DNA from 3 places in the Streptomyces sp. 1222.5 genome. Region 3 is predicted to be linked to each of the others. Evidence: riboswitches for the same ligand, from Rfam matches in the RefSeq annotation. Region 3 holds a riboswitch; each other region holds the start of a gene.
What was found. A riboswitch is a leader RNA that binds a small molecule or an ion and turns the genes downstream of it on or off. The one in region 3 is predicted to bind cyclic di-AMP.

Region 1 (7,198 bases), 1.3 Mb from region 3:
CACCCGCAAGGAGATCCAGCGGATGCGCGCCGGCCTGGAGCAGCAGGCGGGCGGCGCCAAGGGGCTGGAGTCGGCGTGGCTGCAGAAGTACGGCATCGCCCCCGCGCGCCTCGACGACAACCTGCGTCTCCAGCTGGAGGCGCAGAAGCTCGCGTCCCGGCTCGGCACCGACACCACCCAGCCGGCCTTCTGGAAGGCCCTGTCCAAGGCGTCCGCGGAACTGCACGTGGACCTCAACCCGCGCTACGGCTCCTGGGACGTGCAGAAGAGCAGCCGCGTGGACGCCAAGACGCCGTGGGTGCGGGAGGTCTCCACGGCGGGTGGACAGCCGCTGACCGCCTGACGCGCCCGTCGCCCCGCCGGAACGGCACGGTGGCGCGGTACGACGGCACGGTACGACGACGGGCTGTCGGTCGTACGATCACATGATCCCCTCGGCCCTGTGGACAACGGAATCCGTCCCGGGCCGCGGTGGGTTACGTTCGGATCGTGAACGCATCCCGCCCCGAACCCTCCGCCCCCGGCCCCACGGGCCACGAGCCCGCCCGCGGCCGCATCGTCCTGCTCACCACGAGCCACCGCGTCGCCCCCGGACTGCTGTCCTGGCCCGCCTGGCAGGCCCTGCGCACCGCCGACCTCGTGCTGTGCGCGGACGGCGCGCACCCGCAGCTGCCGTATCTGCGGGAGGCCGGGACGGCGGTGCAGGAGGCGTCACCCACCGCCGAGGAGCTGGTCGACGCCTGCGCCGGCGGGCGGACGGTGGTCGTCGTGGCCACCGGCGAGGGCGAGCCCGCGCTCACCGACGGTCTGGCCCGGCTGGCCGGTTCCGGGCGCGTCTCCATGCCGGAGCTGGAGCTGCTCCCCGCCTCCTACGACCTGCCCGGCGCCCGCCTCCTGGACCTGGTGCAGGTCATGGACCGCATCCGTGTCGAGTGCCCCTGGTCCTCCCGGCAGACCCACCTGGGCCTGGCCAAGTACGGCATCGAGGAGGCGTACGAACTGGTCGAGGCGATCGAGGCCGGCGACCGCGAGGAGCTGCGCGAGGAACTGGGCGACGTGCTGCTCCAGGTGGTCTTCCACTCCCGCATAGCCGAGGAGGACCCGGAGGCGCCCTTCTCCGTCGACGACGTGGCCGCCGGCATCGTCGCCAAGCTCATCCACCGTCACCCGCATGTCTTCGGCGAGGAGAGGGCCGAGACGCCGGAGGACGTCAAGGAGCACTGGCTGCGGACCAAGGCCGAGGAGAAACAGCGCACCTCGGTCACCGAGGGCGTCCCCCTCGGCCAGCCCGGCCTCGCCCTCGCCGCCAAGCTCGCCTCCCGCGCACGCACGGCGGACCTGGACGTCCCGCTGCCGCAGGGGGAGGGCGTCGGCTACGAGCTGCTCGCGCTGGCGGTCCGCGCCGAGGCGTCCGGCGTCGACCCGGAAGCGGCGCTGCGCGCGGCGGCACGGGTCTACCGGGACGCGATACGCGCGGCGGAGGGCACGGGCCGGGCGGACGGCCCGGCGCCGCAGGAGGGGTAGCGGGCCCGGGCGGCCCGAGGGTACGGAACCCGGCGGCGCGGGGCACGACACCGCGGGCGGGACGGCGGGCCCGTCCGGATACCGTCGAGGGGTGACCGACCAGCCCCGCCCCTCGACCGCCCCCGGTTCCGCGCCCGAGCTCTTCACCTGGGAGTTCGCCACCGACCCGTACCCCGCCTACGCCTGGCTGCGCGAGCACGCGCCGGTGCACCGCACCCGGTTGCCCAGCGGTGTCGAGGCCTGGCTGGTCACCCGTTACGCCGACGCCAAGCAGGCCCTGGCCGACCAGCGGCTGAGCAAGAACCCGGCGCATCACGACGAGCCCGCGCACGCCAAGGGGAAGACCGGCATCCCCGGTGAGCGCAAGGCCGAGCTGATGACGCACCTGCTGAACATCGACCCGCCCGACCACACCCGGCTGCGCCGGCTCGTGAGCAAGGCGTTCACCCCGCGCCGGGTCGCCGAGTTCGCGCACCGCGTGCAGGAGCTCACCGACCACCTCATCGACCGGTTCGCCGAGCGTGGCTCCGCCGACCTCATCCACGAGTTCGCCTTCCCGCTGCCCATCTACGCCATCTGCGACCTCCTCGGCGTCCCGCGCGAGGACCAGGACGACTTCCGGGACTGGGCCGGGATGATGATCCGGCACGGCGGTGGACCGCGGGGCGGGGTCGCGCGGTCGGTGAAGAAGATGCGCGGCTACCTGGCCGAGCTGATCCACAAGAAGCGTGCGGCCCTGCCCGCCGAGCCGGGGCCCGGCGAGGACCTCATCTCGGGTCTCATCCGCGCCTCCGACCACGGTGAGCACCTCACCGAGAACGAGGCCGCCGCCATGGCCTTCATCCTCCTGTTCGCCGGCTTCGAGACCACCGTCAACCTCATCGGCAACGGCACCTACGCCCTGCTCACCCATCCCGCACAGCGCCGGCGGCTGCAGGAGTCCCTGGCGAGGGGGGAGCGGGACCTCCTGGAGACCGGGGTGGAGGAACTGCTGCGCTTCGACGGGCCGGTGGAGCTGGCCACCTGGCGGTTCGCCACCGAGCCGCTCACCGTCGGCGGGCGGGACATCGCGCCGGGCGACCCGGTGCTGGTCGTGCTGGCGGCGGCCGACCGGGACCCCGCGCGTTTCGCCGACCCGGACGTGCTGGACCTCGCCCGCCGCGACAACCAGCACCTCGGCTACGGCCACGGCATCCACTACTGCCTCGGCGCGCCGCTCGCCCGCCTGGAGGGCCAGACCGCGCTCGCCACCCTCCTCACCCGCCTGCCCGACCTGCGGCTCGCCGCCGACCCGGCCGAACTGCGCTGGCGCGGCGGACTCATCATGCGCGGCCTGCGCACCCTGCCCGTGGAGTTCACTCCGGCCGCCCCGGCCACCGGGGGAACCGGCGAGGAGCCGGCCCAGAGTTCGTAGAACCGTCAACACCACAGGCGTTCAACTCTGTGATCTTCACGTGATCTGCGCGGCATGAACTTGTGACAAGTGATCGTCTGCCGATACGTTCCTCCCTCAGCGTGGCGACGAGCACCATCCGCCGCGTCGGTCCTGCTGTCGCACGAAAGGCTTCCGCATGCTCTCCGGGAACGGCCGCCATCGTCGCCCCCGTCAGGCTCCAGCTCTCCTCGTCGCGGCCGGAGTGACCGGCTCCGCCATCGCCATCCCGCTGCTCGGCGCGGCGAGCGCCAACGCGGCCGACGGCACCACGTGGGACAAGGTGGCCGAGTGCGAGAGCGGCGGCTCGTGGAGCGCCGACACCGGCAACGGCTACTACGGCGGACTCCAGATATCGCAGGAGGACTGGGACAAGTACGGCGGCGGGCAGTACGCCTACAGCGCCGACGAGGCCAGCCGCTCGCAGCAGATCTCCGTCGCCGAGAAGATCCTCGCCGACCGGGGCACCACCCCCTGGGCCACCTGCGCCCTGCTCTCCGGGCTGACCCAGAACTCCGGCTCCCTGGACGTCGACACGGGCGTCGACGAGTCCGGGAACGCACAGGGTTCGGACGACTCGTCTGGATCGGGTGACACCTCCCCGTCGTCCGGTCTGCCGGATTCGTCGTCGTCCGGCGATTCCTCCGCCTCCGACTCCACCGGCTCCTCCGGCTCCAAGGCCGACTCGGACTCCTCCGGTGACGCGCACGGGAAGCCCACCTCCCACCCGGACAAGGGCGGCAAGGGGCACGGCACCGAGGACGATTCGACCGGTACCAACACTCCCAAGTCGGACAAGTCCGCCTCCCCCGAGGCCGGTGACGCCGGAAGCCCGCAGGGGGACGGCGGCTCGCCCACGGCCGTTCCGGATGCCGGCAACTCGGACAATTCCCAGCAGAACGCCGGATCCTGGAGCCTGGTCGACACCGGCGCGCTCAGCAGTGGCGGACGTCACCGCGGCGAGAGCGCGGACGAAAACGTGACAAACGGTCAGGACTCCACCTCGACCGGCCGTCACGCCTCCCGTGAGGCGGACGACTACACCGTCCGTCAGGGCGACTCGCTCGCCTCCATCGCCGAGTCCCTTGCGGTCGAGGGCGGGTGGCGCGCCCTCTACGCCGGCAACAAGAAGGAGATCGGGTCCGACCCGAACCGCATCACTGCCGGTCAGACCCTGGAAATCGGTACCTAAACGGACGCCGGATAGCGGGAGTTGACGCCCCACTTGCGGCGCTAATGTCCGGTTTGGTGAAAGTGTGGGATGAGTCTCAGAAGCCCTGATCGTCTTTGAAATTCCGCGGATCGCGTGTCTACGGTCAAGGCCGCTCGTCACCACGAGCCCCGGCAGTCGCAACGCCGAATCCTGCCAGCGGTTGCCCGGGAACAGTCGTCGCGTCATGCGCCGTAGGCAGGAGCGGGGGACCCAAGGTAAGTGCCGTTGCCGGCAGTTGAGCCGGCACCGGCTTGGGGTGAAGCCGCACTCCGCGCAAGCGGGAGTGCGGCCGGGCAACTCAACCGGCCCGAACCCGACAGCTCACCTCGCAGGCGTCGGTGAGGGGATCGATCCATGCTGTTTTCCAGCAAGGGCAAGCACCGTCGTCCGTCCAAGGCCGTCCGCGCCGTCGCGCTCGCCGGTGTCACCGGTGCCGCCGTCGCCGCTCCGCTGATGGCGGCCGGCAACGCCTCCGCCGCCACCGCCTCCCAGTGGGACGCGGTCGCCCAGTGCGAGTCCGGCGGCAACTGGTCCATCAACACCGGAAACGGCTACTACGGCGGTCTGCAGTTCTCCGCCTCCACCTGGGCCGCGTACGGCGGCACCGCCTACGCCCCGCAGGCCAACCAGGCCGGCAAGGCGCAGCAGATAGCCGTCGCCGAGAAGGTTCTCGCCGCCCAGGGCAAGGGCGCCTGGCCGGTCTGCGGCACGGGCCTGTCGAGCACCCCCTACAACGGCTCGACCGGCTCCACCTCGACGGGCGGCTCCTCGTCGAAGACGACGACCACCACCCGCTCCACCGACACGCAGGCCGCCTCCCGGTCCGCCGAGCGTCCGGCCGCGAGCAAGACCGTCACCACCCCGACCGGCAAGAAGGTCAAGAAGGGCGACGGCGAGTACAAGGTGGTCAAGGGCGACACCCTCAGCACCATCGCCACGAAGCACCACGTCCAGGGCGGCTGGAAGAAGCTCTTCGAGCTGAACAAGGACATCGTCCAGGACGCCGACATGATCTTCCCCGGTCAGCAGCTGCACCTGAAGTGACACCCGGCTCCCGGCCGGACCACAGCGCCCTCACATCCCCGGTGCGCACCCTGGAGGTGCCCACCCCGAAGACCCCGTGAGGGTCACCCCCGTCCCCACGGGCTCCCCGCCCCGGCGCGTCTTTCCCCCGTACGCGCCGGGGCGGGGTTTTTCGTCTCCCGGTCCGCTTCCGGCCCTTTCCCTGTTCTTCATCGCGCCCCCCTTTGTTCCGACGGTGAACAATGGGTACCGTCTGCGTGTCCCGCCCTGTCCACGGGACGGTCGGTCGGTGGCCGACGGCCCGTGGGCGGATAGGCTCTAGGCGCAAGGCCCGGAGCCGTGAGGCACCCAGCCCCGCACTTCCAGCGTCACATCCAAGAAGGAGATGCTCGTGCCGTCCATCGACGTCGTCGTAGCCCGGGAAATCCTGGACTCCCGAGGCAACCCCACGGTCGAGGTCGAGGTCGGCCTCGACGACGGCAGCACGGGTCGTGCCGCCGTCCCGTCCGGCGCCTCCACGGGTGCCTTCGAGGCCATCGAGCTGCGCGACGGTGACCCGAACCGCTACCAGGGCAAGGGTGTCGAGAAGGCCGTCCTCGCCGTCATCGAGCAGATCGGCCCGGAGCTCGTCGGCTACGACGCCACCGAGCAGCGCCTGATCGACCAGGCCATGTTCGACCTGGACGCCACCGACAACAAGGGCTCGCTCGGCGCCAACGCCATCCTCGGCGTCTCCCTGGCCGTCGCGCACGCCGCCTCCGAGGCCTCGGACCTCCCCCTCTTCCGCTACTTGGGCGGCCCGAACGCGCACCTGCTGCCGGTGCCGATGATGAACATCCTGAACGGCGGCTCGCACGCCGACTCCAACGTGGACATCCAGGAGTTCATGATCGCCCCGATCGGCGCGGAGTCCTTCTCCGAGGCGCTGCGCTGGGGCGCCGAGGTCTACCACACCCTCAAGAAGGTGCTGAAGACCAAGGGCCTGTCCACCGGCCTCGGCGACGAGGGCGGCTTCGCCCCGAACCTGGAGTCCAACCGCGCCGCCCTCGACCTCATCGTCGAGGCCATCAAGCAGGCCGGTTACATCCCCGGTGAGCAGATCGCGCTCGCGCTCGACGTCGCCGCGTCCGAGTTCTACAAGGACGGCAAGTACGAGTTCGAGGGCAAGTCCCGCTCGGCCGCCGAGATGACCGAGTACTACGAGGAGCTCGTCTCCGCGTACCCGCTCGTCTCCATCGAGGACCCGCTGTACGAGGACGACTGGGCCGGCTGGAAGGTCATCACCGACAAGCTGGGCGACAAGGTCCAGATCGTCGGCGACGACCTCTTCGTCACCAACCCGGAGCGCCTCGCCCGCGGCATCGAGGAGGGCTCCGCCAACGCCCTGCTCGTCAAGGTCAACCAGATCGGTTCGCTGACCGAGACCCTGGACGCCGTCGAGCTGGCCCAGCGCAACGGCTTCAAGTGCATGATGTCCCACCGCTCCGGCGAGACCGAGGACGTCACCATCGCCGACCTCGCGGTCGCCGTGAACTGCGGCCAGATCAAGACCGGCGCCCCGGCCCGCTCGGACCGTGTCGCCAAGTACAACCAGCTGCTGCGCATCGAGGAGATCCTCGACGACGCCGCGGTGTACGCCGGCCGCAGCGCCTTCCCGCGCTTCCGCGGCCACCACGAGGTCTCCAAGGGCTGACCTCCACCGGGCTAAGTCTTAGCCAGTCGTACGTACGTCCCCGTCCCCGGTCCCGTACCGTGTCCGGGGACGTACGCACGTGAAAGGGGAGGCGGAGGACCAGATGGCCGTGAAGGACCGGGACCGTTTCTCCACCGCGACCAGGCTGCGGCTGCTCGGCGAGCAGACGGCGGCCCGCGTCTACCGCTCCCAGACCAAGCGCCAGGCGCGCCGCTCGCGGCTCACCGGCCGCGCGGCCCTGCTCGCGCTGGTGCTGTGCTCGCTGATCGTCGCCCTCGCCTACCCGATGCGGCAGTACGTCTCCCAGCGCGCG
Region 2 (7,198 bases), 1.4 Mb from region 3:
ACCGGCACCGACCTGGTCGACTCGATCTTCCGGGTCCAGGAGGGCGACGCCGTCTTCTCCCCGAGGCTCGCCGGGTTCGTCCTGGACGCCTTCGCGTCCACCGACGCCCCGCCCGTGGACGAGGACATGGACCGGCTCACCCAGCGCGAACGCGAGGTCCTGCGCCTGATCGCCCGTGGCTACGCCTACAAGGAGATCGCCAAGCAGCTGTTCATCTCGGTGAAGACGGTCGAGTCCCACGTCTCGGCGGTGCTGAGGAAGCTCCAGCTGTCCAACCGGCACGAGCTGACCCGCTGGGCGACCGCGCGCCGGCTGGTCTGATCCCCGGGGGGACACCCTCATGCCACCCGGGTGGCCCCGGCGAACGGCATCTGGTCGATCGGGGCCAGCCGGACCGGTGCCGACGGGTTGGGAGCGTGGATCATCTGGCCGTTGCCGACGTAGAGCCCGACATGGCTGATGCCGGAGTAGAAGAACACCAGGTCGCCTGGCTGCAGTTCCGACCGGGACACGCGCCGGCCCGCGTTGATCTGGGCGTAGGTGGTGCGCGGCAGGGAGAGGCCGGCGGAGCGGTAGGCGGCCTGGACGAGGCCCGAGCAGTCGAAGGCGTTCGGGCCGGTCGCGCCCCACACATAGGGGCTGCCGAGCTTGGCGTAGGCGTAGGAGACGGCTGCCGCCGCACGGGAGTTGGGAGCCGGGAAGGACCCGGTCGGCTCCGGTGCGTCCCGGGGTTCCGGCGCCGACCGGGAAGCTCGCCCGGTCCCGGTCCCGTCACCGGTGGCCTCCGCCTGCTGCTGCGGGGTCAGCCGCGACAGCAGCCGCCGGGCCTCCTCGAGCTTGCCGGTGATGGTCTTCTTCTGCCGCTTCAGCTCCGTCTGACGTGAGCGCAGCGACTTCAGCTCGACCCGCGCGGCGCCGCGCAGCCGCTCGATCTCACGCAGCTGATCGCGCACCCGGGAGACGGCGTCGGCCTGCCGGTCGCCGGCCCGCTCCGCCAAGGCAGCGCCCTCCAGGTAGTGGTCGGGGTCGCTGGAGAGGGCCAGCTGCCAGGCCGGGTCGATGCCGCCGTCGCGGTACTGGGCCGCCGCGATCGAACCGAGCGCGTCCCGGGCCGTGTTCAGCCGCTGCTGCTTGCGGGCGGCCTGGTCCTGCAACCCGTCGAGCCGGTGCTGGGCGGTGTCGGCCTTCTCCTTGGCCCCGTTGTACTTCTCGGTGGCGGCCTCCGCCTCCTGGTACAGCCTGGCGACCTTCGCCTTGACCTGGGTCGGCGTCAGTTGCGGCTCGGCGTGACCCGTCCCGTCGAACGCCGTGGCCGTGGCGGCGCCCGCGAGGGCGAGGGTGGCGGCCGTCCGGACCGTATGGCCGCTGAGCGGACTCTGCCGGGGCTTTCGGTGGGCTGCCACCTGGACCGTCACGACCTTTCCGTAGGACTCGTGCGACCGAGCGGTCGACGTGCCCGGCGGCGGCCCGTACAGGGGGAGCGCGCCACCGCCGGGCCTTTCTCGGCGGAGGTGGCCGACTGCCGCCCCTGGCCCGGGCGGCGGTGGGGAGCCGGTCACCTGGGGGAGGACGCTAAACCGGCCGGTGACGAGTCGGTAACGCGGTGTACGGAACTGGCTTCGACGGATCGCGAAATGACCGTAGGTGACCATGTTGACCTTCCGGAGTCGACGCCTTCACGCAGCGTGGTGACCGAAGCGCGGAAAGGGGGACGGGCGGGATGCGTGTGGTGCTATGGCGCGCATATATGCAAGATCGTCGGTGGTGGGTGACGAGAACCCGGACGTCCGCTCCGACCGCCCGCCGGGGCCCGGCCGGTGAGGGCGGTGCGAGGGGCCCGGTGCGAAGGGCCCGGCAGGGCCCTGGCTAGGCTCCGGCTCCATGGACGTACTCATCCATCTCTTCGTCGGCCTGCACATCATCGGCATCGCCGCACTGCTCGGCGGTTTCCTCACCCAGATGAAGGCGATGGGCCAGGGCACGGCCCGGTTCGTGCCCGGGATGCTGCACGGTGCTGCGACCATGCTGGTCACCGGCGTGGCCCTGGTCGGCCTCAACCAGGCCGACGGTCACCACGTGAACACCGTCAAGATCGGCGTGAAGCTGGCCCTGCTGATCGTGATCCTCGGGCTGGTCTACGTGAAGCGCGACGAGGAGCGGGTCGACAAGGGGCTGTTCGCCCTGGTCGGCGCGCTGACCACGGCGAACATCTTTATTGCCGTCCTGTGGACCTGAGCGGCCGCGGCTGACGGCCCGGCCGGACCCGACGGTCAGCCGGGCCCGCCGCCGGCGCGGGCCGTGCGCAGCGCACCCATGACCGTGGCCAGCCACGCCGCCACCCCGACCCACACCAGCACCTGCCCCGGCACCCTGAGCCACGGGGCGTCCATGGCGGTGGAGACGGACAGCGTCGCCGCAGCCGTCATCCCCATCGGGAAGACCGTCGCCCACCGCCGCAGGTCGTAGCCGAGCCGGGGCCGGACCGCCTCGGCCACCAGCAGCACGGCGTACGCGGCGAGATCCAGCACGAGCAGGGCCGCCGTCACGTCGCGCAGTACGCCGCGGTCGTCCAGGTTCCACAGGTACATGGGCCCGTCACCCGCCGCGATCAGCCTCGCGCCGGCCAGCGCCGAGATCGCGAGCGCCCCGCCCGCGATCCAGTGGTCCCCGGCGCCCTCCAGCACCTGCCGCAGGTCGAAGCGGACCAGGGCGAGGCCGTAGAGCACCAGCCCCAGCCAGAACAGCACCATCGCGGTGTGCGCCAGCCACGCCGTCTCGACGGCCGCGGCCAGCGTGGCGCCCAGCACGGCGAGGCCCTGTGTGGCCACACAGCCCAGGAAGACCGAACCCGGCATGCGCCGGGCCCAGTGCCGCATCACGAAGACGAGCAGCCCCGGCCAGAGCAGCGCCGAGAGCGCGAGCAGTGCCGCGGCCAGGGTCTCCCAGCCCAGCACCGAGAGCCGGGTGCCCAGTACGGTCGTCGCGGCGACCGCGGTCAGCGCGCCCGGAGTCGCCGCGGCGGCCAGCCACCGCGGCCGGTCGGTGCCCAGCCGCATGACGAAGTCGGCCGCCAGCGCCACCCAGGCGATCGCGGCCAGGACCAGCACCACCCGGGACAGCGTCTCGTCGCCGGACAGGTGCAGGCCCATCGACACGATGCCGGTCGCCATGACCGCGGCGCCGGCGGCGGGAGGCCACTCCGCCCACCACGCACGCACTTCCGAGATGCCGGGCATGCGCCGATGCTAGGCAGCCGCGACGGGCCGACCGGGCAGGCCACGCGCGCGTAGCGGGCAAAAACACCGGCACGCGCGCGTGGATGCGCGGGCGGAAGGGGTCAGGCCGGCCGGACGACGCCCTGGACGAGCGCCTCGCCGCCTCGGTGGACGGGCTCCTCGCGGATGTAGGCGCCCGGTTCCGGGGCGTGGATCATCGTTCCGTCGCCCGTGTACAGACCCACATGGCTGCTGTCCTCGTGGAAGAAGACCAGGTCACCGGGGCGAGCGTCGGCGAGGGCCACCGGAGTGCCCGCGACGGCCTGGTCGCGGGCGGCGCGCGGAAGGATGACACCGGCGGCCCGCCACGCTGCCTGGGTGAGGCCGGAGCAGTCGTAGGAACCGGGGCCGCTGGCACCGCTCACGTAGGGCCTGCCGAGCTGGGCGCGCGCGAAGGCGATCGCCTTCCCGGCCTTGGTGGCCTGCTGCGAGACCGTGGCTGCGGAAGGCGCGGGTGCGGCGGAGGACGTTGCGGCCGCGTACGTCTGCGGGCCGGTGCCCTCCCAGGCGGCCGGGGCGGGTACGGCGGGCAGCCCGTCCTCCCAGGTTGCCGGGGCGGATGCGGCGGGCAGCCCGTCCTCCCAGGCCGCCTGCGCGGGCACTACGGGCAGCGCGTCACCCCAGGGCGTGGGGTCGGGCTCGGCGGGGCGCGCGTGCTCCTGGGCGGGGAGCCGCGAGAGCAGGTCCCGCGCGGTGGCGAGCTTGCGCTGGACGGCGGCCTTCGCGGCCTTCACGTCGTAGGGCGCGGCGTCGGCGTCCGGCGTCCGCGGGCTCCTGCCGGTCCTGCCGCGTTCGGCCGTGTCCCGCACGCGCGAGGCCAGCCGGTTCATCACCCTGTTCTGGGCGAAGTGGTCCTGCGGGAACTCCTCGAGGAGAAAGGCGGCCGTGTCCGGGCCGGCGGCGGACGCCACCCGCCCCTCCGGCGCCTTGGCGCGCCGGGTCCCGCGGCGGGCGCTCTCCTGGCGCGGCTCCTCCTCGCGGGCTCGCTGCCTGGCCGCCGGTTCGTCCTCCGGAGACGAGTCGGCCCGGCGGTAGAGCTCGTCGATCTTCTTCTCGATCTCCTCCATGCTCGGCCTGCCGTCGTCGGCGGCGGCCTCGGCCGTCTGCGACAGGAGGGCCACGGAGGTGAAGGCGGCGGTGGCGAGAGCGGGGCCGCGCAGGCCCGGTCCACGGGTGCCGCCGGGGCGCGGCTTGCGGTGCGACGCCAAGGCTGGCGACTCCTTCCAAACGGCCGCCTACCGGGTTAGCTGTCGGGTTCGGGCGGGTGGTTCGGAAGGGTTGCCCTACGGCGTCGTCCCGGGTGGGAGTCGGCCGATTCACCCCGGGATCGGTGGGTCCCCGGCTCTGGGCGCCGTGCGAGGCGCGCCGGACTCGGCGGAGGCCGCACGGCCCGGCGACGTTCGCCGGAGTGGGGTCGTGCGGCCTGACGGCAACCTAGCCAACTCGTGTGTCTCCTGTGAAGGTTGGTGAGCGGTTTGTCCGATACATTTCTGTGACCTGAGGTCAGGTTTATACAGGGGTGACCAGGCGATTCCGCAGCGTGAGGAGTGTGGAGGGGGTCCGCCGGGAAGATCGATGCCGCCGTGGAAGTGCTCGGGAACGGCCGTCCGCGGGCCATGTTCCGGGGACCGGGACCGGTTGTCGGTGGGGCGCCCTAGACTCGTAGAGCGATGAGCAGCCTCTTTGACGACAGCTTCCTGGCGGACCTCCGGCCCCCTCGCGGGCACGACGAGGAACCCCCGCCGCCGCCCGAGCACGATCACGCCCCGGAGCCGATTCCGGACGATCTGTTCGGCGGGAAGTTCGACGTGCCGCCGGACCGGGACGCCCACTACCGCGACGGCGCCCCGCGCCCCGCGCTGGACCCGGCGGCCCTCCTGGAGGGGCTGAACGAGAACCAGCGCGCGGCCGTGACGCACGCCGGCTCCCCTCTGCTCATCGTCGCCGGTGCGGGCTCCGGCAAGACCCGCGTGCTCACCCACCGCATCGCGCACCTGCTCGCCGAGCGGCATGTGCACCCCGGCCAGATCCTCGCGATCACCTTCACCAACAAGGCCGCGGGCGAGATGAAGGAGCGCGTCGAGCAGCTCGTCGGCCCGCGCGCCCACGCGATGTGGGTCATGACCTTCCACAGCGCCTGCGTGCGCATCCTGCGCCGGGAGTCCAAGAAGCTCGGCTTCACCTCGTCGTTCTCGATCTACGACGCCGCCGACAGCAAGCGCCTGATGGCCCTGGTCTGCCGTGACCTGGACCTCGACCCCAAGCGCTTCCCGCCCAAGTCATTCAGCGCCAAGATCAGCAACCTGAAGAACGAGCTGATCGACGAGGAGGACTTCGCCGCCCAGGCCACCGACGGCTTCGAGAAGACCCTCGCGCAGGCCTACGCCCTGTACCAGTCGCGGCTGCGCGAGGCGAACGCCCTCGACTTCGATGACCTGATCATGACGACGGTCAACCTGCTGCGTGCCTTCCCGGACGTCGCCGAGCACTACCGCCGTCGCTTCCGGCACGTCATGGTCGACGAGTACCAGGACACCAACCACGCCCAGTACGCCCTGGTCCGCGAGCTCGTCGGCACCGCCGCGCACCCGGTGGACGTACCGCCGAGCGAGTCCGACCTGCCGCCGGCCGAGCTGTGCGTCGTGGGTGACGCGGACCAGTCCATCTACGCCTTCCGCGGTGCGACGATCCGCAACATCCTCCAGTTCGAGGAGGACTACCCCGACGCGACGACGATCCTGCTGGAGCAGAACTACCGCTCCACGCAGACCATCCTGTCCGCCGCCAACGCGGTCATCGAGCGCAACGAGTCCCGCCGCCCGAAGAACCTGTGGACCAACGCCGGCCAGGGCGCGCGGATCACCGGTTACGTCGCCGACACCGAGCACGACGAGGCGCAGTTCGTCGCCGACGAGATAGACCGCCTGGTCGACGCGGGCGAGGCGAAGGCGGGCGACGTCGCCGTCTTCTACCGCACCAACGCCCAGTCCCGTGTCTTCGAAGAGGTCTTCATCCGCGTCGGCCTGCCCTACAAGGTCGTCGGCGGTGTCCGCTTCTACGAGCGCAAGGAGGTCCGGGACGTCCTCGCCTACCTGCGTGTCCTCGCCAACCCCGAGGACACGGTGCCGCTGCGCCGCATCCTCAACGTGCCCAAGCGGGGCATCGGCGACCGCGCCGAGGCGATGATCGACGCCCTCGCCCAGCGCGAGAAGATCAGCTTCCCCCAGGCGCTCAAGCGCGTCGACGAGGCGTACGGCATGGCCGCGCGCTCCACCAACGCGGTCAAGCGGTTCAATACGCTGATGGAGGACCTGCGGACGATCGTGGAGTCCGGGGCGGGACCGGCGACGGTGCTGGAGGCCATACTCGAACGCACCGGCTATCTTGCCGAGTTGCAGGCCTCCACCGATCCTCAGGACGAGACGCGCATCGAGAACCTCCAGGAACTCGCCGCCGTGGCCCTGGAGTTCGAGCAGGAGCGCGCCGAGGGAGAGACCGGCACGCTCGCCGACTTCCTGGAGCAGGTCGCCCTGGTCGCCGACTCGGACCAGATCCCCGACGAGGAGGACGGCGACGGCGTCATCACGCTGATGACCCTGCACACCGCCAAGGGCCTGGAGTTCCCGGTCGTGTTCCTGACCGGCATGGAGGACGGCGTCTTCCCGCACATGCGCGCCCTCGGCCAGAACAAGGAGCTGGAGGAGGAGCGGCGCCTGGCGTACGTCGGCATCACCCGCGCGCGGGAGCGGCTGTACCTCACGCGTTCGGCGATGCGCAGCGCCTGGGGCCAGCCGTCGTACAACCCGCCCTCCCGCTTCCTGGAGGAGATCCCGCCGACCCACGTGGACTGGAAGCGGACGGGGGCCGCCGCGCCGGTGTCCTCCGGGCCGGCCTCCGGGATCGCGGCCTCCCTGTCCTCGTCC
Region 3 (7,198 bases):
CTTGGGCTGTGCCACCCGCAGCTCTTGGGCCGCGCCTCCGGCAACTCCGGCGTTGCAGCTCCCGCAGCCCTCGGGCAGTGCAGCCCGCAGCACTGCGGACGGCGCGCGGCGAGTCGGCGGCACCGACGCCGCTGCTCGGTCGGATCGCCGCTCGCACCATGGGCGCTCAGCAACTACCCGCACCCCTACCGCTACCTGCCCGAGCCCGCCCGCCACCACCTGGTCCGCCGGGTGCTCGGCCCGCTCGGCGCCTGGTGGCTGCGCGAGCCTTCGACAGCGGGGTGCGGGTCCAGGAGATCGAGCGGCTGGTGGGTGCCGAGGTCCCGGCGGCAACCCGGTCCTGCCCGTCCGCACCCTCGGCGGTCGGGCAGAGCGGCCCACCGCCGACCGTGTCGTCGCCGCCACCCGCTACCGCGTCGACATCGCGGCGACGGTCTTCCTCGGCCACGGGCTGCGCACCCGGCTCGCGGTGAGCCGCGGCACGCCCCGGCTCGGCCCCGGCTGTGTCACCGGTGCCCTGCCTGTACTTCACGGGGCTTCCGGCGGCGTCCTCGTACGGGCCGGTGATGCGCTTCGTGTGCGGTACGGAGTTCGCCTCCCCCCGTCTGGCGAAGCACCTGGCCGCGCGGCACGGCTGAGGTGCGGCTGGGCCATCGAGGTTCCGGAGTACGCCACTTGGGGCCGAGCAGCACGTAAGTACGTGGAGAGAGCGGTGAGTCGGCGGGGCGCGGTGTCCGTATTCTCTGATCATGGCACCCACCCCGGCATATGCACTGATCGCCACCGACCTGGACGGGACGTTGCTGCGTGGCGACGACACCGTCTCCGACCGGTCGCTCGCCGCGCTCGCGCGGGTGGCGGGGGCGGGCGCCCGGCATCTGGTGGTGACGGGCCGGCCGGCTCCGCGGGTACGGCCGCTGCTGGCGAACCTCGGCTGCACGGGGCTCGCGGTGTGCGGACAGGGTGCTCAGGTCTACGACGCCGCGGCGGACCGCCTGCTGTGGTCGGTCCGGCTGGACCGGGAGCTGGCGGAGACCGCGCTCGGCAAGATCGAGGCGGAGGTGGGCCAGGTGTTCGCGGCCGTAGACCAGGACGGGGTGGACGGGCTCACCCTCATCGAGCCCGGCTATCTGATGCCGCACCCCACGCTTCCCGCGCTCCGGGTGGGCCGGCGCGACGACCTGTGGTGCGAGCCCATCAGCAAGGTCCTGCTGCGCCACGCCACCCTGTGCGACGACGAGTTGGCGGCGGTCGCGCGTGCGGCGGTGGGTTCGCTGGCGACCGTCACCATGTCCGGGCCGGGCACCGTGGAGCTCCAGCCGCGCGGGGTGACCAAGGCGACCGGGCTCGCGCTGGCCGCCGAGCGGCTCGGAGTGGGCCCGGAACGCGCGCTGGCCTTCGGGGACATGCCCAATGACATCCCGATGTTCGACTGGGCCGCGCGGGGCGTGGCCATGGCCAACGCGCACCCCGAACTCAAGGCGGTGGCCGACGAGGTCACCGAGTCGAACGAGGACGACGGCGTGGCCGTCGTCCTCGAAGGACTCTTCCCGGCCGGGTGACCGGCTCTTCGGCACTGCTCCGTTCGTCCGGAGGCCGGTGCGCGCCGGTCCGTCAGGTGCCGGTGCGCTCCGGTCCGCCGGGCGTCGGGTGCGGGATGCCGGGCGGGTTCCGGTCCGCCGCCGGTGCGCGCCGGGCACGTCCGCCGGAACGTGCTCGGTGCGTCCGCCGGTACGGGCCGGACCCGTCCGTCAGTACGCGCCGAAGACGTTGTCGATCGAGCCGTACCGCGCGGCCGCGTAGTTGCAGGCGGCGGTGATGTTCGCGACCGGGTCGTAGGGGTCGAAGGAGGTGCCGACCACGTGGTAGGCGGCGAAGGTCGGGTCGATGACCTGGAGCAGACCCTTGGACGGGGTGCCCTTGACGGCGTTCGAGTCCCAGAGGTTGATGGCGTTGGGGTTGCCGGAGGACTCCCGCATGATGTTGCGGTAGATGCCGTGGTACGTGCCCGGGATCTTCTTCTCGGCCATGATCGCGAGGGATTCGCGGATCCAGCCGTCGAGGTTGTTCGGGTACCCGGCGGGGGTGGTGGAGGCCGTCGGGGCGGTGGTGGGGGCCGCGGAGGCGCTCGCGGCGCCGACGAGCGGCAGGGCGAGGACAGCGGCGCCGGTGCCGAGGGCGGCGATGGTGCGGACGAGGCGGTTGTTCCGGGTGCGGCGGGGCTGAGCGGCAGCAGGCATGGGGAAGTTCCTCTCCGTCGCCTGCGAGGTGAGCTGTCGGGTTCGGGCGGGGAGGTGCCCGGCCGTGCCCTGGGGAGGCGCGGCTTCACCCCTAGCCGTTCCGGTGCGACGTGTGCCGACCGGTACGGCGATGGCTTACCTGGGTCCCCCGCTCCTGCCGTACGAAATGAGTTCGTCGATGGGTTACGCGGGCGGCGGCAGGATTAGGCGTCCGCCCGACGGCCCGGAACGTATGCGAGAGCACATGTCGGGAACAAGTACTGGATTCACACAACACCCTATTTGACCTTGGTCTGTGGCTTTTGAGGCGCTTGATCCTTTGCGGTTGCCAACTCTCAACTCGCCAGTAGGGCAAGGGGAGAAGGGGATGCCGGTGAGTGGGGGTGGTTCTCCCGCCCGAGTGAGCCAACTCACGAAATAGCAAAATAATGCAAATCAGACATGAGGGATTCAGGTGATTTGCGGCCGAGGTGGCATTGCGGCGGAACCCGCGACGAGGCGCCGGTCGTTGTGGTGGTGGCCGCGGCGCGCGAAGAGGTGAAGTGCGGCGACGAGGGAAGGGGGTGTCCGGGTGGGTGTCGGGTGCTGTTGCGCGCCCGATGTGCCCGTTGTATCCGTTGTGCCCGAGTGGGTCGCCGCTCCCGGCGTGCTCCCGAGGTGTCCACCGGGTGGCGTCGGCATTACTCCGCTCACGCCGCGTTTCGCGACAAAGTGTGCGGATTCCTGTTAAGTCGATAAATGTCCATTCTTACCAACCGATCAAACCCATACCGGTCATGATCCGATACCGCCCAGGCTGGACCGGTGGGCGCTATCGGTGATCGAAAGAGGACCGGATACGCTGACTTGAGTGATGGCAGCGACCTATCGACAAACCGTGTAAGCGCCAGCAGACACCAGCAGACAGGAGACCCCTCGTGACCGTCGTCGGGCCGTTCGGGCTGAGCGTGCGGGACCAGGCTCTGGAAGCCGATGTCCAGGCCGGATTGACGGCTGTCGAGGAAGGCTTGCTCGAGGCCACCAAGAGCGAGGTCCCGTTCATCACGGAGGCCGCGCAGCACCTCGTACGGGCCGGTGGGAAGCGGTTCCGTCCGCTGCTCGTGATGCTCGCGTCCCAGTTCGGCGACCCCTACGCGCCGGGCATCGTGCCCTCGGCAGTGGTCGTGGAGCTGACCCACCTCGCCACGCTGTACCACGACGACGTGATGGACGAGGCGGCCGTGCGCCGCGGTGTGGACAGCGCCAACACCCGCTGGGGCAACTCCGTCGCGGTCCTGACCGGCGACTTCCTGTTCGCCCGGGCCTCCCAGATCCTCGCCGACCTCGGTCCCGAGGCGGTCCGGGTGCAGGCCCTCGCGTTCGAGCGGCTGGTCACGGGCCAGATCCTGGAGACCGCCGGTCCCACGGACGGCCGCGACCCGGTCGATCACTACCTGGACGTACTCGGCGGCAAGACGGGCTCGCTGGTCGCGGTCTCCTGCCGGTTCGGCGCGATGATGTCCGGCGCCGACGAGACGGTCGTCGACGTGCTCACCCAGTACGGCGAGCGGCTCGGGGTCGCCTTCCAGCTCGCGGACGACGTCCTGGACATCGCCTCCGACTCCCACGAGTCCGGCAAGACCCCGGGCACCGACCTGCGCGAGGGCATCGCCACGCTGCCCGTGCTCCGGCTGCGCGAGCGGGCCGCCCGGCTCGGGCTGGCCGAGGACATCGCGCTGTGCGAGCTGCTGGACTCCGATCTCAGCGACGACGCCCGGCACGCCGAGGCGCTGGCGGCGCTGCGCGCCCACCCCGCGCTGGAGCAGGCCCGCCAGGACACGATCCGCTACGCGAAGGAGGCCCGGGCCGCGCTGGCGCCGCTGCGGGAGTGCGACGCCAAGGCGGCGCTGATCGAGCTGTGCGATGCGGTGGTGCACCGCGCCGGCTAGTCCGGCCGGCCACAGAACGGCGCCCGCGGAACGGCGCCCCCGCACGGTCTCTCCCCTGGGAGAGCGGTGCCGACCCCTACGGGGAGGGGGAGACGCCGCCCCCGCGTGTCATACCGCAGGCGTACACCGAGTTGCTGCCGCGGTCTGACGCTTCCTCACGGCCGATTTGGTCAGATGGACACCACGGAAATCACCACTCCTCACCGATTCGGGTGAGAATGGCGGCTCAGGTGGACCAGCGTGAGGACAGCCGCCGCCGACGACGGAGGTAACGCACACATGGCACCGTACGAATCCGACGACGCAGCGGACGCGGCGCGGGACGAGGACGCGCGTTCCGGCCGCCGCAAGGCCGCCCGGTACGCCGTACCGGTCGCGGTGGTGGGGGTGGCGGCGGCCACGATCGGGCTGGTCCCGGCGCTCGCCGACTCCGGTGACCCCGACCTGCCCAGGATCAGCGCACAGCAGCTCATCGAGAAGATCGCCAAGTCGGACACGCAGCAGCTGTCCGGCACAGTGAAGATCAACACCGATCTGGGCCTGCCGGACCTCGGCGGCCTGGAGAACAGCCTCGCCTCGGGGGCGGCCCCGGGCTCCGGCGACGGCTCCTCCGCCGACCCGCAGTCCAAGCTCACCGAGCTGGTCAGCGGCAGCCACACCCTGCGCGTGGCGGCCGACGGCCCGGACCGGCAGAAGCTCTCCCTGCTGGAGCGGGGCGCCGAGTACAGCCTCATCCACGACGGCAAGGACGTCTGGGGCTACGACAGCAAGAGCAACGAGGTCTACCACTCCACCGCGGCCGACTCCGGCGAGGACCACCGGGCGAAGCCGCCCGCCACGCCCGAGGACTTCGCCGGCGAGGCGCTGAAGTCGGTGGACGACACCACGTCCGTCACCGTCGACGGCACCATGCGGGTCGCCGGCCGCGACGCCTACAAGCTGCTGATCAAGCCCAAGCAGTCCGGCAGCACGGTCGGCGCCATCAGCATCGCGGTGGACGCGAAGACGGGTACGCCGCTGAAGTTCACGCTGACGCCGAGGAGCGGCGGGGCCGCCGTTCTCGACACGGGCTTCACCCAGGTCTCCTTCGCCGAGCCGGCGGCCTCGACCTTCGACTTCACCCCGCCCAAGGGTGCGAAGGTCACCGAGGACGAGGACGGCCCCAAGGGGCGGGAGCACGCCCACAAGGGCGGCGACGACTTCGGCAAGGGCCTGGACGGAGCCACCGTCATCGGCAAGGGCTGGACGTCCGTCGCCACCTTCGACACCGGCGCCGGCGGCGGCCAGCCCACCGGCTCCCAGGGCGGTGACCTGGGCGGCTTCCTGGGCTCGCTCGGCGAGCAGGTCTCCGGCAAGTTCGGCAAGGGCACGGTGTTCTCCACCCGCCTGGTCAACGCCCTGATCACCGACGACGGCAAGGTCTACGCCGGCGCCGTGACCAAGGAGGCCCTGGTGAAGGCGGCGGACACGGGGAAGTAATCCTTCCCGGGCACGAGGATTCGAGGGGGGAGCCGATGGACGCACCGTCCGCCACGCAGCGGGAGGGGCACGACCCGGAGGACGCGCGGGAGCACGACCCGGCGGAGGCGCCCGAGGGCGTCATCGCCACGCGCGGACTCACCAAGCGCTACCGCGGCGGACAGCTCGCCGTGGACGGTCTCGACCTGACCGTCCCGGCGGGCAGCGTCTTCGGCTTCCTCGGCCCGAACGGCTCCGGCAAGACCACCACCATCCGCATGCTGATGGGCCTGATCGAGCCGACCTCGGGCACGGCACGGGTGCTGGGCCGCCCCATGCCGCGGGCGGCTCGTGCGGTCCTGCCGCAGGTCGGCGCGCTCATCGAGGGCCCCGCCCTGTACGGCTTCCTGTCCGGCCGGGACAACCTCCTGCGCTACGACGCCGCCGACCCGACCGCCGACCCGCGCACCCGGCGCGTCCGCGTCGCCGCCGCCCTGGACCGGGTGGGCCTCACGGCCGCCGCGGGCAAGAAGGCGAAGGCGTACTCGCTCGGCATGAAGCAGCGCCTCGGCCTGGCCGCGGCGCTGCTCCAGCCGCGCCGACTGCTCGTCCTGGACGAACCGACCAACGGCCTCGACCCGCAGGGCATGCGGGAGATCCGCACCCTGATCAGGGAACTGGCCGCCGACGGCACGACCGTCTTCCTCTCCTCGCACCTCCTGGACGAGATCGAGCAGGTCTGCACGCACGCGGCGGTGATGACGCGGGGCCGGCTCGTCACCCAGGGCGCGGTCGCCGACCTGGCGGCCGGGGCGCGCGGCCGGCTGGTGGTGCTCACCCCGGACGCGGCCGACGCGGCCCGGGTGCTCAAGGAGCAGGGGATCGGGGACGTCACCGCGGACGGTGACCGGGTCACCGGCGAGCCGCCCGCGCGGGACCTCGCCGAGGTGACCGCGGCCCTGGTCGGCGCGGGCGTGCGCGTCCGGGGCCTCACGCTCGAACGGGCCTCGCTGGAGGACGCGTTCGTGGCACTGACGGGGGAGGGTTTCGATGTCGCGGGCTGAGACGGTCCCGGGCCCGGCCGGCGGGGCCGGCACGCCGCTCCCCGCGCCGCCCGGGGAGGCGGCCGTCCGGCGGCCGCGTCTCCTGTGGACCTTCGGGCTGCTGCGCAGCGAGATCGTCACCACGGTCCGCCGCTGGCGCACGCTCGCCCTGCTGGGTGTGCTGGCGGCGGTGCCGGTGCTGGTGGGGATCGCGGTGAGGATCGAGACCAGGGGCGGCTCGTCGGCGGGCGGGGGCGGCGGCGGTCCGGCGTTCATCTCGCAGATCACCAACAACGGCCTGTTCCTGGTGTTCACGGCACTGGCGGCGACGCTGCCGTTCTTCCTGCCGATGGCCGTCGGCGTCGTCGCGGGCGACGCGATCGCGGGGGAGGCGGGCGCGGGAACTCTGCGCTATCTGCTGGTCGCCCCGGCCGGCCGGACCCGCCTGCTGCTGACCAAGTACACGACCGTGATGGTGTTCTGCCTGCTGGCCACCCTGGTCGTCGCCGTCTCGGCGCTGATCGTCGGC

Region 1: linked by a shared signal. The riboswitch ahead of BLW57_RS16650 (LysM peptidoglycan-binding domain-containing protein) and the one ahead of BLW57_RS22565 (transglycosylase SLT domain-containing protein) in region 3 are both predicted to bind cyclic di-AMP.
Region 2: linked by a shared signal. The riboswitch ahead of BLW57_RS16260 (C40 family peptidase) and the one ahead of BLW57_RS22565 (transglycosylase SLT domain-containing protein) in region 3 are both predicted to bind cyclic di-AMP.

What each region holds. Positions count from the first base shown of each region.
Region 1 is NZ_FNSZ01000001.1:3,729,578-3,736,775, reverse strand. It holds gene BLW57_RS16670 (SurA N-terminal domain-containing protein) at 1-343, shown strand, start outside; gene BLW57_RS16665 (nucleoside triphosphate pyrophosphohydrolase) at 490-1,524, shown strand; gene BLW57_RS16660 (cytochrome P450 family protein) at 1,616-2,938, shown strand; gene BLW57_RS16655 (LysM peptidoglycan-binding domain-containing protein) at 3,096-4,148, shown strand; cyclic di-AMP (ydaO/yuaA leader) riboswitch at 4,347-4,519, shown strand; gene BLW57_RS16650 (LysM peptidoglycan-binding domain-containing protein) at 4,524-5,213, shown strand; gene eno (phosphopyruvate hydratase) at 5,578-6,885, shown strand; gene BLW57_RS16640 (FtsB family cell division protein) at 6,989-7,198, shown strand, end outside.
Region 2 is NZ_FNSZ01000001.1:3,640,185-3,647,382, reverse strand. It holds gene BLW57_RS16280 (LuxR C-terminal-related transcriptional regulator) at 1-321, shown strand, start outside; gene BLW57_RS16275 (C40 family peptidase) at 339-1,403, opposite strand; gene BLW57_RS16270 (hypothetical protein) at 1,882-2,235, shown strand; gene BLW57_RS16265 (tellurite resistance/C4-dicarboxylate transporter family protein) at 2,271-3,236, opposite strand; gene BLW57_RS16260 (C40 family peptidase) at 3,338-4,483, opposite strand; cyclic di-AMP (ydaO/yuaA leader) riboswitch at 4,492-4,636, opposite strand; gene pcrA (DNA helicase PcrA) at 4,946-7,198, shown strand, end outside.
Region 3 is NZ_FNSZ01000001.1:5,004,683-5,011,880, forward strand. It holds partial or broken gene BLW57_RS42455 (NAD(P)/FAD-dependent oxidoreductase) at 160-638, shown strand; gene BLW57_RS22560 (HAD family hydrolase) at 750-1,562, shown strand; gene BLW57_RS22565 (transglycosylase SLT domain-containing protein) at 1,752-2,240, opposite strand; cyclic di-AMP (ydaO/yuaA leader) riboswitch at 2,246-2,428, opposite strand; gene BLW57_RS22570 (polyprenyl synthetase family protein) at 3,158-4,168, shown strand; gene BLW57_RS22575 (LolA family protein) at 4,448-5,647, shown strand; gene BLW57_RS22580 (ABC transporter ATP-binding protein) at 5,683-6,690, shown strand; gene BLW57_RS22585 (ABC transporter permease) at 6,677-7,198, shown strand, end outside.